DNA from 2 places in the Streptomyces sp. NPDC053048 genome. Region 2 is predicted to be linked to the other one. Evidence: riboswitches for the same ligand, from Rfam matches in the RefSeq annotation. Region 2 holds a riboswitch; the other holds the start of a gene.
What was found. A riboswitch is a leader RNA that binds a small molecule or an ion and turns the genes downstream of it on or off. The one in region 2 is predicted to bind thiamine pyrophosphate.
Positions count from the first base shown of each region.

Region 1: another riboswitch for thiamine pyrophosphate. It lies ahead of thiC (phosphomethylpyrimidine synthase ThiC); the one in region 2 lies ahead of thiO (glycine oxidase ThiO).

Region 1 is NZ_JBITZS010000007.1:417,428-424,628, reverse strand. It holds gene ACIG36_RS21290 (cupin domain-containing protein) at 1-152, shown strand, start outside; gene ACIG36_RS21285 (DUF5326 family protein) at 403-621, shown strand; gene ACIG36_RS21280 (SsgA family sporulation/cell division regulator) at 1,054-1,500, shown strand; gene ACIG36_RS21275 (YibE/F family protein) at 1,704-3,005, opposite strand; TPP riboswitch at 3,067-3,204, shown strand; gene thiC (phosphomethylpyrimidine synthase ThiC) at 3,200-4,972, shown strand; gene ACIG36_RS21265 (hypothetical protein) at 5,108-5,983, opposite strand; gene ACIG36_RS21260 (metallophosphoesterase family protein) at 6,171-7,201, opposite strand, start outside.
Region 2 is NZ_JBITZS010000001.1:792,959-800,159, reverse strand. It holds gene metF (methylenetetrahydrofolate reductase [NAD(P)H]) at 1-316, opposite strand, end outside; gene thiE (thiamine phosphate synthase) at 461-1,114, opposite strand; gene ACIG36_RS03910 (Rv2175c family DNA-binding protein) at 1,228-1,593, opposite strand; gene ACIG36_RS03905 (NAD(P)/FAD-dependent oxidoreductase) at 1,684-2,910, opposite strand; TPP riboswitch at 3,063-3,175, shown strand; gene thiO (glycine oxidase ThiO) at 3,173-4,369, shown strand; gene thiS (sulfur carrier protein ThiS) at 4,366-4,590, shown strand; gene ACIG36_RS03890 (thiazole synthase) at 4,599-5,393, shown strand; gene pknB (Stk1 family PASTA domain-containing Ser/Thr kinase) at 5,507-7,201, shown strand, end outside.

The DNA.
Region 1 (7,201 bases), on a different contig from region 2:
TGAGCGGCCGTGCGTCGATCACGGTCGGCACCGAGACCACGACGGTGGGACGCGGCAGCGTGGTCTACGTACCGGCCGGGGCGGTCCACCGCTTCCACCACATCAGCGAGGACCTGCGGGTCCTGGTGGTCTTCTCCCCACCCGAGAGCTGAGCCCGGCCGTCCGGGGGTGCCGCCTCGCCGCGTCCCCGGCATCCCGTAGGGGGAGGTTCAGGGGAGGACGGGGGCTGTGCGGGCCCCGTCGGGCCACCCGCCCGCCCTAGCATCGAATGCAGGCCGGAGCATTTCGCTCCGGGCGGCCGGGGATCTTCACGCGGCGGCGGTATTCGCTCGTGATCTCCTACCGGCCGCGATGTGACGAGTGCGCGGAAAATCCCGCGCGAAGCGGAGAGCAGGGGTCGGCATGGCTGAGAAGGGGATATTCGACGGGATGCCGTGGTGGGTGAAGTGGATCGCCGTGCCGGTGCTCGTTCTGTTGGTGTTCGGCAGCCTGATCATGAGTGTGCTCGGCTTTGTCATCAGCCTGCTCTTCAAGGCACTGCTGCTGGTCGCGCTCGTCGGTGGCCTGATCTTCGTCGTCAAGAAGTTCACGTCGTCCTCGTCGTCGAGGGGCGACTGGTAAGGGCCGGCCGGGCCCGGACGTGACGTACCGCCCGGAAACGTCCTCACCGGCAGGCAGCGTCGCCCACGCCGTCGGCCGGTGTCCGCTCGCACCAACTCAACGAAGCGGAAGGCGGGGAGTTATCTCTCCCGTCAACATCTCTCCGTCAACGTGAACGCCCGACCCGTGGACCCAAACGGTAATCCGTGTGCCCTCGGGCCACTTTGGCCAGTTCTCGGCCGTTCCGTGCCAGCAAATCCCCCGTTACGACTCCGCCCAGTAGTCGAGTCGCTACGCTCCAGAGTCGGAGAGCTCGTATGCTCACCCTCGGTCTCCATGAGTAACTGGAAAATCACTCCTTGTGATCCACTGGGCGTTCTTGTCAGACTATGGCGTCATTGGGGCCATCAGGCTTCAATCCCTGCCAAACCGACGAAGACGGGGCATTGGGCGATGCGCGACACAGTTCAGGCAGAAGTGGTCATGACGTTCCTCGTCTCCGAGGAGCTGTCCTTCCGGATCCCGGTGGAGCTGGGCTACGACAGCAGCGACCCGTACGCGGTGAAGTTCACCTTCCACCTCCCCGGCGATGCCCCGGTCACCTGGGCCTTCGCCCGGGAGCTGCTGCTCGACGGGCTGAGCCAGCCCTCCGGCGAGGGCGATGTGCACATCGCCCCCGCCTCCTCCCAGCACCTGTCGGACGTCTTCATCCGGCTGCAAGTGGGCGGGGAGGGCGCGCTGTTCCGGGCGGGCGCGGCGCCACTGGTGGCCTTCCTCGACCGCACCGACCGCGTGGCCCCGCTCGGGGAGGAGCGCACGGTCGCCGACTTCGACTACGAGCTCGCTGCGGCGCTCGACAGCATCCTCGCCGGCAACCCGGAGGGTCAGAACGCCGGTTAACGGGCCGCCCGGCCCGGAACCCCGCCGTCCTGCCCGATCCACTCGACCGGCACCCGCCCGGCGCGCGGTGCCGCACCCCGGGGCGCGGACGCCGGTGGCCGGAGGGATCTCCGGACCATCGCCGCCGCTGCCGCTCCCCACGCTGCCGTTCCCGGGCCGACCACCGGTGGCCCCCCACCGACCACCGGCAGCCTGCCGTCAGCTCACTTCGCGCGCCGACGCCTGCCGCCGCGCGACCGCCCCCGACCCTTGCCCGCAGTGTGCCGGTCGGCACTGACAACGAGCGCCGCCAGCACGGTCGTCACCGGTACCGAGGCCACCAGGCCGATGCTGCCCACCAACGTGCGGACGATCTCCTCGGCGACGATCTCGCTCGTCGCCACCGTGCCCACCCCGCTGTCCGCGATCGAGAACAACAGCAGCAGCGGCAGGGAGGCGCCCGCGTACGCCAGTACCAGCGTATTGACCACGGAGGCGATGTGGTCCCGCCCGATGCGCATGGCCGAGCCGTACAGTTTGCGCCAATTCGCGGTGGGATCCGCCTCCTTCAGTTCCCACACCGCCGAGGTCTGGGTGACCGTGACGTCGTCCAGCACGCCCAGGGAGCCGATGATGATCCCGGCCAGCAGCAGACCACGGATCTCGATCTGCGGATACAGGCCGTGCACCAGGCCGGTCTGGTCGTCGGTATTGCCCGTCAGATGGGCCCAGTCGATGAAGAACGACCCCAGCAGGCCGATGACCAGCAGGGACGTCAGGGTGCCGAGCACCGCCACGGACGTCCGGGCGTTGAGGCCATGACACATGTACAGCGCGATCAGCATGATCGCGCTGCCGCCGATCACCGCGACCAGCAGGGGCTCGGAGCCCTGCAGGATGGCCGGCAGGATGAACATCGTCAGGACGCCGAAGCTGATCACCAGCGCCACGAGCGCGAATATCCCGCGCAGCCGTCCCACGAGCACCACCGCGAGCGCGAAGATGCCGGCGAGCAGCGCCATGGGGAGTGTCCGGTTCACGTCGGTGACCGAATAGCGCAGGTTCTCCGGCGCCTTCGGCGCGTAGGCGAGCACGACCTCCTGGCCCACGTCGTAGCGGCGCGAGGCGTCCGGCTGCACGATCTCCGTGAACGTATGCCCCTTGTCCTTGCCCGAGGTCACTTCGAGGGTCGCCTTCTCGCACGTGCCCCTGGGGGGAGGAGGTGCCCCCTGTTGTTGCTGTTGCGACGGTGGCGGCGTCAGGCCGCCGCCCTTGGGGCAGTCCTGCTCCTCGAGCTTGACGACCCGTCCCGACTCGGTCTGCTGGTCGAGGCCCAGTCCGCTGTGCGGGTGCGGTGGGGCGCCACCCGGCCAGAGGACGATCAGGCCCGTCACGACCGCGGCAGCGAACGGGATGAGAACGGCCGCGATCACCTTGCGCAAATGCGACGAAACCGGGGTCGGTGGGCCATGGCTGTGCGAATGGCCGTGCGAGTGACCGTGGGGGGAGTGGTTGGTGCTTGTCACCCGGGCATCATCGCAAGCCCCACTGGTCCTTCCGCCGGGGAAGGCGCTAGCGTGGTGCCACCTTTGCAATCGCGGGAGCTCGGAGCACCGGGCTGAGAGGGCGCTGAACTCCGTACGGATCGACGTACGGACACCGCTGCGCCGACCGCCGAACCTGGTACCGGGTAATGCCGGCGTAGGGAGTTACTGGTCTCATGACCTCGCAGGATGCACGCATGTCTGCCGACGGATCCGCCGAGCGGATCGGCTGGCACAAGGACTATGTGACGGGTTCGCGGCCGGACCTGCGGGTTCCGGTGCGACGGGTGCACCTCACCAACGGACGGGACGTACGGCTGTACGACACCTCCGGCCCGTACACCGACGCGGCGATCGAGACGGACGTCCGGCGCGGCCTGGCGCCGCTCCGGGAGAACTGGATCATCGGCCGCGGCGACACGGAGGAGTACGCCGGGCGCCCCATGCGCCCGGAGGACGACGGCATCAAGCACACCTCGCCGCGCGGCGGGCTGAAGAACCTCGACGCGGTCTTCCCGGGCCGCCCGCGCCTGCCCCGCCGGGGCCGGGACGGCGCCGCGGTGACCCAGCTCGCGTACGCGCGCCGCGGTGAGATCACCGCGGAGATGGAGTACGTGGCCCTCCGGGAGAACGTCTCTCCCGAGACCGTCCGCGAGGAGATCGCGGCCGGCCGCGCCGTGCTGCCGGCGAACGTCAACCACCCGGAGATCGAGCCGATGATCATCGGCAAGAAGTTCCTGGTCAAGGTGAACGCCAACATCGGCAACTCCGCCGTCACCTCCTCCATCGAGGAGGAGGTGGAGAAGATGACCTGGGCGACCCGCTGGGGCGCCGACACGGTCATGGACCTCTCCACCGGCCGCAACATCCACACCACGCGCGAGTGGGTGCTGCGCAACTCCCCCGTGCCGATCGGCACCGTGCCCCTCTACCAGGCCCTCGAGAAGGTCGACGGCAAGGCCGAGGAGCTCACCTGGGAGATCTACAAGGACACGGTCGTCGAGCAGGCCGAGCAGGGCGTCGACTACATGACGGTGCACGCGGGCGTGCTCCTGCCGTACGTACCGCTGACCGCGCGCCGCAAGACCGGCATCGTCTCCCGCGGCGGGTCGATCATGGCCGCGTGGTGCCTGGCGCACCACAAGGAGAACTTCCTCTACACCAACTTCGAGGAGCTCTGCGAGATCCTCGCCGCCTACGACGTGACGTACTCGCTCGGCGACGGGCTGCGCCCCGGCTCGATCGCGGACGCCAACGACGAGGCGCAGTTCGCCGAGCTGCGCACGCTGGGCGAGCTCAACCGGATCGCCAAGCGGCACAACGTGCAGACGATGATCGAGGGCCCGGGGCACGTCCCGATGCACAAGATCAAGGAGAACGTGGACCTCCAGCAGGAGATCTGCGAGGAGGCGCCGTTCTACACGCTCGGACCCCTGACGACGGACGTCGCGCCGGCGTACGACCACATCACCTCCGGCATCGGCGCGGCGATGATCGCCTGGTGGGGCACGGCGATGCTCTGCTACGTCACGCCCAAGGAGCACCTGGGCCTGCCGGACCGCGACGACGTGAAGACCGGCGTCATCACCTACAAGATCGCGGCCCATGCGGCGGATCTCGCCAAGGGGCACCCGGGGGCGCAGGAGTGGGACGACGCGCTGTCCGACGCGCGGTTCGAGTTCCGCTGGGAGGACCAGTTCAACCTGGCGCTCGACCCGGACACCGCGCGCGCCTTCCACGACGAGACGCTGCCGGCGGAGCCGGCGAAGACGGCGCACTTCTGCTCGATGTGCGGCCCGAAGTTCTGTTCGATGAAGATCTCGCAGGACATCCGTCGTGAGCACGGCGGTGACCTGGCGGTGGACGCGGACGCGGCGGCCGGGATGGCCCAGAAGTCCAAGGAGTTCGCGGCCGCGGGCAACCGCGTCTACCTGCCGATCGCGGAGTAGCCGGCCGGGCCGGGGCCCGGACCCGGTTGGGCCAGGGCCCGGAGCCGTGGAGAGGGGGACGGCTCCGGGCCCCGCGACGTCCTGGCCCGGCGACGTCCGGGTGGTCTTGGCGCCCGTTCGCCCTGGTCGCTCGCCCTAGTCGCCCGCCCTGCGGTCCGGTCCGGCGGTGTCGGGGCCGGTGAGGTCCGGGCCGGGCCAGGCGCTGCGGCTGGGGGCGGACGGCTTGGTGTCGGGGCTGGAGAAGCCGGGGCGGGAGTACCCGAGGTGCGGTGTGCGGCTGGGGCCCGTGTGGTTCCTGGGGGAGCGGGGGCGGCGGGGCGCGGGGGGCGTCTTGGCCAGGACCTCGCGGAGGAAGGGCAGGATGCCGCGCGCCAGCAGCGCCCGTCGCCAGGCCTCGTGGGCCCGCTCGGCCTCCTCGGTGAGCTCGTCGCGCGGCGGGGCCTCCTCCGCCCGCTGACCGTTGCGCAGCGCCGTGCGCAGCATTCCCGACATCGCGACGAGCACCCCGGCGACGGTGAAGGCGCCGAACCACCAGCCGACCGTGATCATCGGGCGGGCGACGGACTCGCCCGCCCCGACCGTCCGCATGACGTAGCCGATCAGCAGGAAGAGGAACGCGGCGATCCCGGCCAGGACGGGGGCGAGGACGGCGATGACGGCGCCGGCCCCCGCGCCCTCGTCCTCGGGGACGTCGGCGGGCGCGGTGACGGGGGAGGGCGGGCCGGTCTCGTCCGGGCGGGCGGCCACGGAACCCGCAGGCTGCGGCCGGGCGGCGGCCGAGCGGGCGCGCAGTGCCTCGCGCGCCCCGAGGAATTCCTGGTATTCCGCCATCGCGCAGGCGGAGATGGCGGACATGGCGCTGATCGCCATGGCGCGCAGCTGTTCGGTCTGCAGCCGATGTCCTGGCGGCACGGCGAGTTCCGGGTCATGTTTCGCGGTACGCAGCGCCTGGTCGAGAATCCGCTCGAATTCCGGGCGGTCCTCGGCCAGCAGGTGCGGAACGCTGTTCATGTGCATCCCCCGATGCTCCGTAGGGCCTTGATGCCGGCTTGTACCGGGCAGTGGGCGGAAACGGAGGAGAGCCTGCTACGGATAAGCCGATGGTAGAGCCGCACCGGCGCGGGGTGACAGCCGGTTTCCCGAATTACCCCGCTGTGGTGGAACTCAGCACCTGCCCGTGCATCGGGCGGCTGAACCCTCAGCCTGCCAGCGGAAGTTGCACCACCAGCAGTTTTCCGGCCATTGTGACGCCGCCGTCCATGGCCAGCGCGAGCCCGTCGGCGTACAGGTGCGGTCCCTCGACCAGCGGAGTGCCGTCCTCGCCGTCCGCGTCCTCGGTACCGACCTCGCCCAGGAGGTAGGGGATGGGGCTGTGGCCGTGCACGATGCGGCTGCCGCCGTAGGTCTGCAGCAGCTCCCGCACGGCCATCGGGCCGGCGTCCTCGTCGCGGAAGGCGAACCGCTTGGTGAACTTGCGGAACAGGTCCCAGACCTCGTCGGGGTCGTTGCGCTGCAGGGCCTCGGTGATCGCGTCGTTGACGTCCTCGATGGAGTCGCCGAACTCCAGGTAGGCGGTGGTGTCGGAGTGCACCAGCAGGTGCCCGTCCTCCTCGGCGATCGCGTCCAGGCGCGACATCCACTGCAGGTGGTGGTCCTCCAGGCGCTCCATGTCGGTGCGCTGGCCGCCGTTGAGCAGCCAGGCGGCCTGGAAGGAGGCGGTGCCGGCGCCGGAGTTCACGGGCGTGTCGGCGAACCGCTTGGCGCCGATCAGCAGCAGCTCGTGGTTGCCCATGAGGGCCTTGCAGTAGCCGCCGGCGGCGGCGGCCTCGGCGGACAGCCGCATGACGAGGTCGATGACGCCCACCCCGTCCGGCCCGCGGTCGGTGAAGTCGCCGAGGAACCAGAGCCGGGCGTTGCCCGCGGCCCAGTGGCCGTGCGCGTCGATGAGGCCCTGGGCGGCCAGCGCCTCGTACAGCTCGTCGAGGTAGCCGTGCACGTCGCCGACCACGTACAGCGGCCCGCGGCCGGCGGGCACCGGCGGGTGCTGCGGCTGGTGCTGGGGCTGCGGAGGGGCGATCGGGGTCAGCTCGACGGTGGGGACGTCCTGGGGGGCGCCCGCGCCGATGACCGGCAGATCGCGTGCGGTGGGGGTGTACCCCTGGGGGTACTCCGGATACTCCGGAGCGGCCTGGACGGGCGCCGCGTGCCCGTATCCGGGCATGGGCGGGT
Region 2 (7,201 bases):
CGATGACGTTGCGCAGCTCGGCCACGGAGTGGTTGACCGCCGTCAAGTGGGCGACCGGGGTCAGGGTGGTGTCCGTCGCGATGCGTTCGGTCGCCCGGACGGTGCCCTCGCGGGAGGAGCCGCCGGCGCCGTAGGTGACGGAGACGAAGGTGGGTCCGACGGCTTCGATGCGCCGGATGGCGTTCCACAGCGTCCGCTCGCCCTTCTCCGTCCTCGGGGCGGCGAACTCGAAGGAGTACGAACGCTCGCCGGAGGCGAGCAGTTCACGCACGGTGCGGGCGTGGTCTGTCCTGGTGGAGGCAGTGCCAAGGGCCATACCGGCAAGTTAACCAGCGGCTTCGCGGACCCCCCAACCGGAACGGCGAAATGTCCTGTTCGCCGGGCAACTGTCCACCCACCGTCCCACTCCTTGGACAGGCGGCGGCTCCGGACGGGCGCCGGAGCGCGGCGGAACGGGGCCCTAGAGCGCGACGGAGCGGATCCGCTCGGCCAGGCGCGCGGTGGCCTTGCCGGGGTCGTCGGCCTCGGTGATGGCGCGCACCACGACGATCCGCCGGGCGCCCGCGGCGAGCACCTCGTCCAGATTGCCCTCGTCGATCCCGCCGATGGCGAACCAGGGCCGGACGGGCTCCAGCGACGCGGCGTAGCGCACCAGGGACAGCCCCGGGGCGTGCCGGCCCGGCTTGGTGGGGGTCGGCCAGCAGGGGCCGGTGCAGAAGTAGTCCACGCCGGGCTCGGCGACGGCGGCGTCGACCTCCGCCTCCGCGTGCGTGGAGCGGCCGATCAGCACGTCCTCGCCGAGGATCGCGCGGGCGGCGGGCACCGGCAGGTCGCCCTGGCCCAGGTGCAGCACGTCGGAGCCGGCGGCGTGCGCGACGTCGGCGCGGTCGTTGACCGCCAGCAGCCGGCCGTGCCGGCGGGCGGCCTCGGCGAAGACGGCCAGGTGCTCCAGCTCCTCCCCCGCCTCCATGCCCTTGTCGCGCAGCTGGACGATGTCCACTCCGGACGAGAGCACCGCGTCCAGGAACTCCGGCAGGTCGCCCTGGCGCTTGCGGGCGTCGGTGCACAGGTACAGCCGGGCGTCGGCGAGCCGCTCGCGCGCGGTGACGGACATCGGGTGTTCTCCCCCGGGTCGGCGGTGCACGGGCCGGGGCGAAGCTGCCCCGGCCCGTGCACCGGACGGTGTTCTGCGTTGCTTCCCGGGGCATCAGCGCCCCGGCGGCCTCATCAGACGGCCAGCGCCTGGGCCCGGCGCTTCACCTCCGTGCCGCGATTCTCGCGCAGCGCCTGCGCGGGGGTACCGGGCAGGGTCGGGTCCGGGGTGAAGAGCCACTCCAGCATCTCCTCGTCGCTGAAGCCGTCGTCCCTCAGCAGCGTCAAGGTCCCGGCGAGGCCCTTGACGACCTTTCCCTCGCCGATGAAGTCGGCGGGCACCATGAGCACTCGGTTCTCGCCACGGCGCACGGCGATCAGCTGGCCCTCCTTGACCAGCTGCCGGACGCGCGTCACCTCGACATCGAGCTTTTCGGCGATGTCGGGCAGGTTGAGCCAGGCGGGGACGAGAGCATCGGTCTTTGCGTCAATCTCGGTCACGGGACAAGCCTGCCATCCGGGACTGACAGTCGGTAGCCGGGTTGACCCGAGCCGGTCCGGGAACCGCCCCCGAGGTCACCCCACCGGCCCTCAGAGGGCGGCGGCCTTCAGCGGGACGGAGGCGTCGGCGGCCTTCGAGCGGTCCAGCGCGGCGCCCTTCTCGATGAGCTTGCGGCCCTGCGCCAGATCCCGCGGCCGGCCGACGGCCAGCAGGGCCACCAGGACACCCGAGCGCAGCCAGCACACCGTCCACGCGGCCCCGGTGGGGTCACCGCGCCAGACCAGCTCGTCGGCGCCCGAGTGGTGCCCGGCGTACTGCACGAAGCGCCCGAACTGCTCGGACCAGAAGTAGGGCACCGGGTCGTAGACCGGCCCCTCGGCGGGCCCGTGGACGATGTTCGCGGCGACGGTCCGCGGGCCCTGCAGGGCGTTGTCCCAGTGGTGGACCAGCAGCCGCTCGCCGTAGCGGGCGGACGGGAAGGAGGCGCAGTCGCCGACGGCGTAGACGTCCGGCAGGGAGGTGCGCAGCCGGTCGTCGGTGACGACGGAACGATCCGCCGCGAGCTCGATGCCGGAGCCGGCCAGCCAGCCCGTGGCGGGCCGGGCGCCGATGCCGACGACCACCGCGTCCGCGGCCAGGCGGGTGCCGTCGTCGAGCACGACCGCGCCCTCCTCCACGGACGCCACCCGGGCGCCGGTCACCAGCCGGGCGCCGCTGTGGGCGTACCAGTCGACCATGTGGGCGGCGACCTCGGCCGGCATGGCGCCGGCCAGCGGCCGGTCCGCGGCCTCGACCACGGTCACCCGGCAGCCGGCCTCGCGCGCGGCGGTCGCGAACTCGGCGCCGATCCAGCCGGCCCCGACCGCGACGACGTCGTGCCGGCCGGCGAGGACCGGCCGCAGCCCCTCCACGTCGTCCAGGGTGCGCAGGACGTGGACGCCGCGCACGTGCTCGCTGCCGGGCAGCGCGATCGGGTCGGCGCCGGTGGCGACGACCAGCACGTCGTAGGGCACGGGCCCCCGCGTGGTCTCCAGCACGTGCTCGTCCGCCCGCAGGCCGGTGGCCTCCCGGCCGAGCTCGAGGTCGATGCCCAGCGAGCCGAAGTCCACCTCGAAGGCGGATCCCTCGGCCTTGCCGAGGAGGACGGACTTGGACAGCGGGGGACGGTCGTAGGGCGGATGGGGCTCGGCGCCCAGCAGGGAGATCGCGCCGTCCCAGCCCTGCTCGCGCAGGGCGACGGCGGTCTGCACCCCGGCCATGCCCGCGCCGACGATGACGACGCGCCGGTCACTGGAGGTGTTCGTCTGCTCGCTCACACGATCAACTGTAGGACGGCGGCGCACCCGGTCCGGAGCAACGGGTGACGAGACCTCTGACACAGCGTCACGATGTTTGAGGGCCGGAAGCCCGCCGACGGCGCGTGGCCCGCCCTTCCGGGCCCCGCGCGGCGCGTACTAGGGTGGCCGCTGCAAGCACTCGCGGGAGCCCGGACGCACCGGGCTGAGAGGGAGGCTGGACGGCCTCCGACCGTACGAACCTGATCCGGGTCATGCCGGCGAAGGGAGGGGCTGGAAGCCCATGCACGCGCGGCACACCCATGACGTCCTGGTCATCGGCGGCGGCGTCATCGGCCTGGTCACGGCCTGGCGCGCCGCCCAGCGCGGCCTGCGCACGGCCGTCGCCGACCCCGCGCCCGGCGGCGGCGCGGCGCAGGTGGCGGCCGGGATGCTGGCCGCCGTCACCGAACTGCACTACGGCGAGCAGACGCTGCTCGCCCTCAACCTCGCCTCCGCGCGCCGCTATCCGGCGTTCACGGCCGAGCTGGAGGAGGCCAGCGGCCAGGAGACCGGCTACCGCGCCTGCGGCACCCTGGCCGTCGCCTTCGACGCCGACGACCGGGCGCACCTGCGCGAGCTGCACGAGCTGCAGCTGCGCTGCGGCCTTCAGGCGCGCTGGCTGTCCGGGCGCGAGTGCCGCCGGCTGGAGCCGATGCTGGCGCCGGGCGTACGCGGCGGGCTCCACGCGCTCGGCGACCACCAGACCGATCCCCGGCGCCTGTGCCGCGCCCTGCTGACGGCCTGTGAGCGGGCCGGGGTGGTCTTCCACCGCCGGTCGGTGGTGCGCGCCCTGCTCTGCGGCGACCGCGCCACGGGCGCCGAACTGGACGACGGCACCCGCGTCGCCGCCGGGCAGACGGTGCTGGCGGCGGGCAGCCTCAGCGGCGGCCTCGCGGGCCTGCCCGAGGACGTCCTGCCGCCGGTCCGCCCGGTCAAGGGCCAGATCCTGCGGCTGCGCGTGCCGGAGGCCTACCGGCCCTTCCTCTCCCGGACCGTACGGGCCGTGGTGCGCGGCGGGCCGGTGTACCTGGTGCCGCGCGAGAACGGCGAGCTGGTCGTCGGCGCCACCAGCGAAGAGCTCGGCTGGGACACCACCGTCACCGCGGGCGGCGTCTACGAGCTGCTGCGCGACGCCCACGAGCTCGTCCCCGGCATCACCGAACTGCCGCTGGTGGAGACCCGCGCCGGGCTGCGGCCCGGCTCGCCCGACAACGCCCCGCTGCTGGGCCCCACCGCCCTGCCGGGGCTGCTGACGGCCACCGGCCACCACCGCAACGGCGTGCTGCTCACCCCCGTCACCGGGGACGTGATGGCCGAGGTGCTGACCACCGGGCAGCTGCCGGAAGAGGCCCGTCCGTTCTCTCCCCGACGCTTCACCCCCTCCCCCACGGCCCCAGCGGCGTGGGAGGTTTCCCCATCCCAGGAGCAGCCCGCATGACCGGCAGCGATGTCATCATCCACACCATCAGCGTCAACGGCGAGCATCGCGACGTCCCCGCCGGGACGACCCTCGACGGGCTCGTGGCGACGCTCACCACAGCGCGCGGCGGCGTCGCGGCGGCCGTGAACGAGGCCGTCGTGCCGCGCGGCCAGTGGCCGTTCGTCCCGCTCGGCCACGGCGACCGGGTCGAGGTCCTCACCGCGGTCCAGGGGGGCTGATCGTTCCGATGGCAGACGATCTGCTCACCATCGCCGACACCCCCTTCACCTCCCGGCTGATCATGGGCACGGGCGGGGCGCCCAGCCTCGAGGTGCTCGAGCGGGCCCTGATCGCCTCCGGCACCGAGCTGACCACGGTCGCCATGCGCCGCCTGGACGCCACCGTGCGGGGCTCGGTGCTGTCCGTCCTGGAGAGGCACGGCATCCGGGTGCTGCCGAACACGGCGGGCTGCTTCACCGCGGGCGAGGCGGTGCTCACCGCCCGGCTGGCCCGCGAGGCGCTGGGCACCGACTGGGTCAAGCTCGAGGTGATCGCCGACGAGCGCACCCTGCTGCCGGACCCGATCGAGCTGCTGGACGCCGCCGAGATCCTGGTCGACGACGGCTTCACGGTGCTGCCGTACACCAACGACGACCCGGTGCTGGCCCGCAAGCTCGAGGACGTCGGCTGTGCGGCGATCATGCCGCTGGGCGCGCCCATCGGCTCAGGGCTCGGCATCCGCAACCCGCACAACTTCCAGCTGATCACCGAGCGCGCGGGCGTCCCGGTGATCCTGGACGCGGGCGCGGGCACCGCCTCGGACGCGGCACTGGCCATGGAGCTGGGGTGCGCGGCGGTGATGCTCGCCTCGGCGGTGACGCGGGCGCAGGAGCCGGTGCTGATGGCGGAGGCCATGCGGCACGCGGTGGAGGCCGGACGGCTGGCCCACCGGGCCGGGCGGATCCCGCGCCGCCACTTCGCCGAGGCTTCCTCCCCCGCGGAGGGCATGGCGCACCTCGACCCGGAGCGCCCGGCCTTCTGAACAGGCTCCGGCCTTCTTCAGCGGGCACTGTCCTGTCACCGTTCGGCTATAGAAAGAGTGAGCGAGGCGCACGCCGTCCGGGCCGCCCGCCACGGCTCGTAGACTCGTGTGCCGTGGATACGACCCTGCCGGACCCCCTCGTCGATCACCTGCTCGACGGCCGCTACCGCGTCGAGGCGCGGGTGGCCGTGGGCGGCATGGCCACGGTCTACCGTGCCCTGGACACCCGCCTCGACCGGGTGCTCGCGCTCAAGGTGATGCACCCTTCGCTCGCCGCCGACCGGGCCTTCGTGGAGCGCTTCATCCGTGAGGCCAAGTCCGTGGCCCGGCTGGACCACGCCAATGTGGTGAGCGTCTTCGACCAGGGGACCGACGGCCACTACGTCTACCTCGCGATGGAGTACGTGGCGGGCTGCACCCTGCGCGACGTGCTGCGCGAGCGCGGGGCCCTGCGGCCGCGGGCCGCGCTCGACGTCGCCGAGCCGGTGCTGGCCGCGCTGGGTGCCGCGCACGTCGCGGGTCTGGTGCACCGCGACATGAAGCCGGAGAACGTGCTGATCGGCGACGACGGCAGGGTCAAGGTCGCCGACTTCGGGCTGGTGCGGGCCGTGGACACCCACACCACCAGCAGCACGGGTTCGGTGCTGGGCACGGTCGCCTACCTCGCCCCCGAGCAGATCGAGCAGAGCGATCAGGGCGCGGTCGACACCCGCGCGGACGTCTACGCGTGCGGCGTCGTGCTCTACGAGATGCTCACCGGCGCCAAGCCGCACACCGGCGGGACGGCGGCGCAGATCCTCTACCAGCACCTGCACGAGGACGTCCCGCCGCCCTCGGCGGCGGTGCCGGGCCTCGCCCCGCAGCTGGACGCGCTGGTGGCCGCCGCCACCGCCCGTGACCCGCGGCTGCGCCCGTCCGACGCGGTGGAGCTGCTGGCGATGGTCCGCGAGGCCCGCGCCGCGCTGACCGACGAGCAGCTGGACGCGGCGCCGCCGGCGGCGGCCCCGGCGCCGGAGCAGGCCGGCCCGGAGGACGCCACGAGCGTGATCCCGCGCGTGCCCGCGGCGGCGGACGACGCCACGAGCGTGCTGCCGCGCGTGCTGCCGGCCCAGGCGGCCGACGTCCACCACACAACGCGCCTGGAGACGCCGCCCGCGCCCTCGGCCCTGCCCTCCCAGGCCCCGCCGCCCCCGCGGGGGCTCGCGCGGCGGCTGCCGCACCGCTGGATCCTCGTCGCTGCCGCCGCCCTGCTGGCCGTGCTCGCCGGCACCGGCGTCTGGTACATCAACTCCGGGCAGTTCACGACCGTGCCGGCCGTGCTGGACATGCCCCAGGGCAAGGCGACCACCACGCTGGAGAAGGCCGGGCTGGGGGTGAAGTCCCGGGAGGAGTTCAGCGAGACCGTCGAGCGCGGCCATGTGATGTCGACCGACCCCAAGCCCGGCGACCGCATCCGCAACACCGGCAAGGTCACGCTCACCGTCTCCCGCGGCCCGCAGAAGGCGGAGGTGCCCAACGTCGTCGGCATGCCGCTCGACCAGGCCAAGCGGAAGATCGAGGCACAGGGGCTGACGGTCGGCGAGGTCGGCAAGCAGTTCAGCGACGAGACCCCCAAGGGCTCGGTGCTGGCCACCGACCCCAAGCCGGGCGTGCAGCGCCGGCCGGACTCGGCGGTGGCGCTCGTCGTCAGCCAGGGCAAGCAGCTGAACGTGCCGGACGTGACCGGGCAGCCCGTCGCGGCCGCCACCTCCGCGCTGCGGGACGCCGGGTTCCAGGTCGAGGTCGCAAACGAGCAGGTCTTCTCCGAC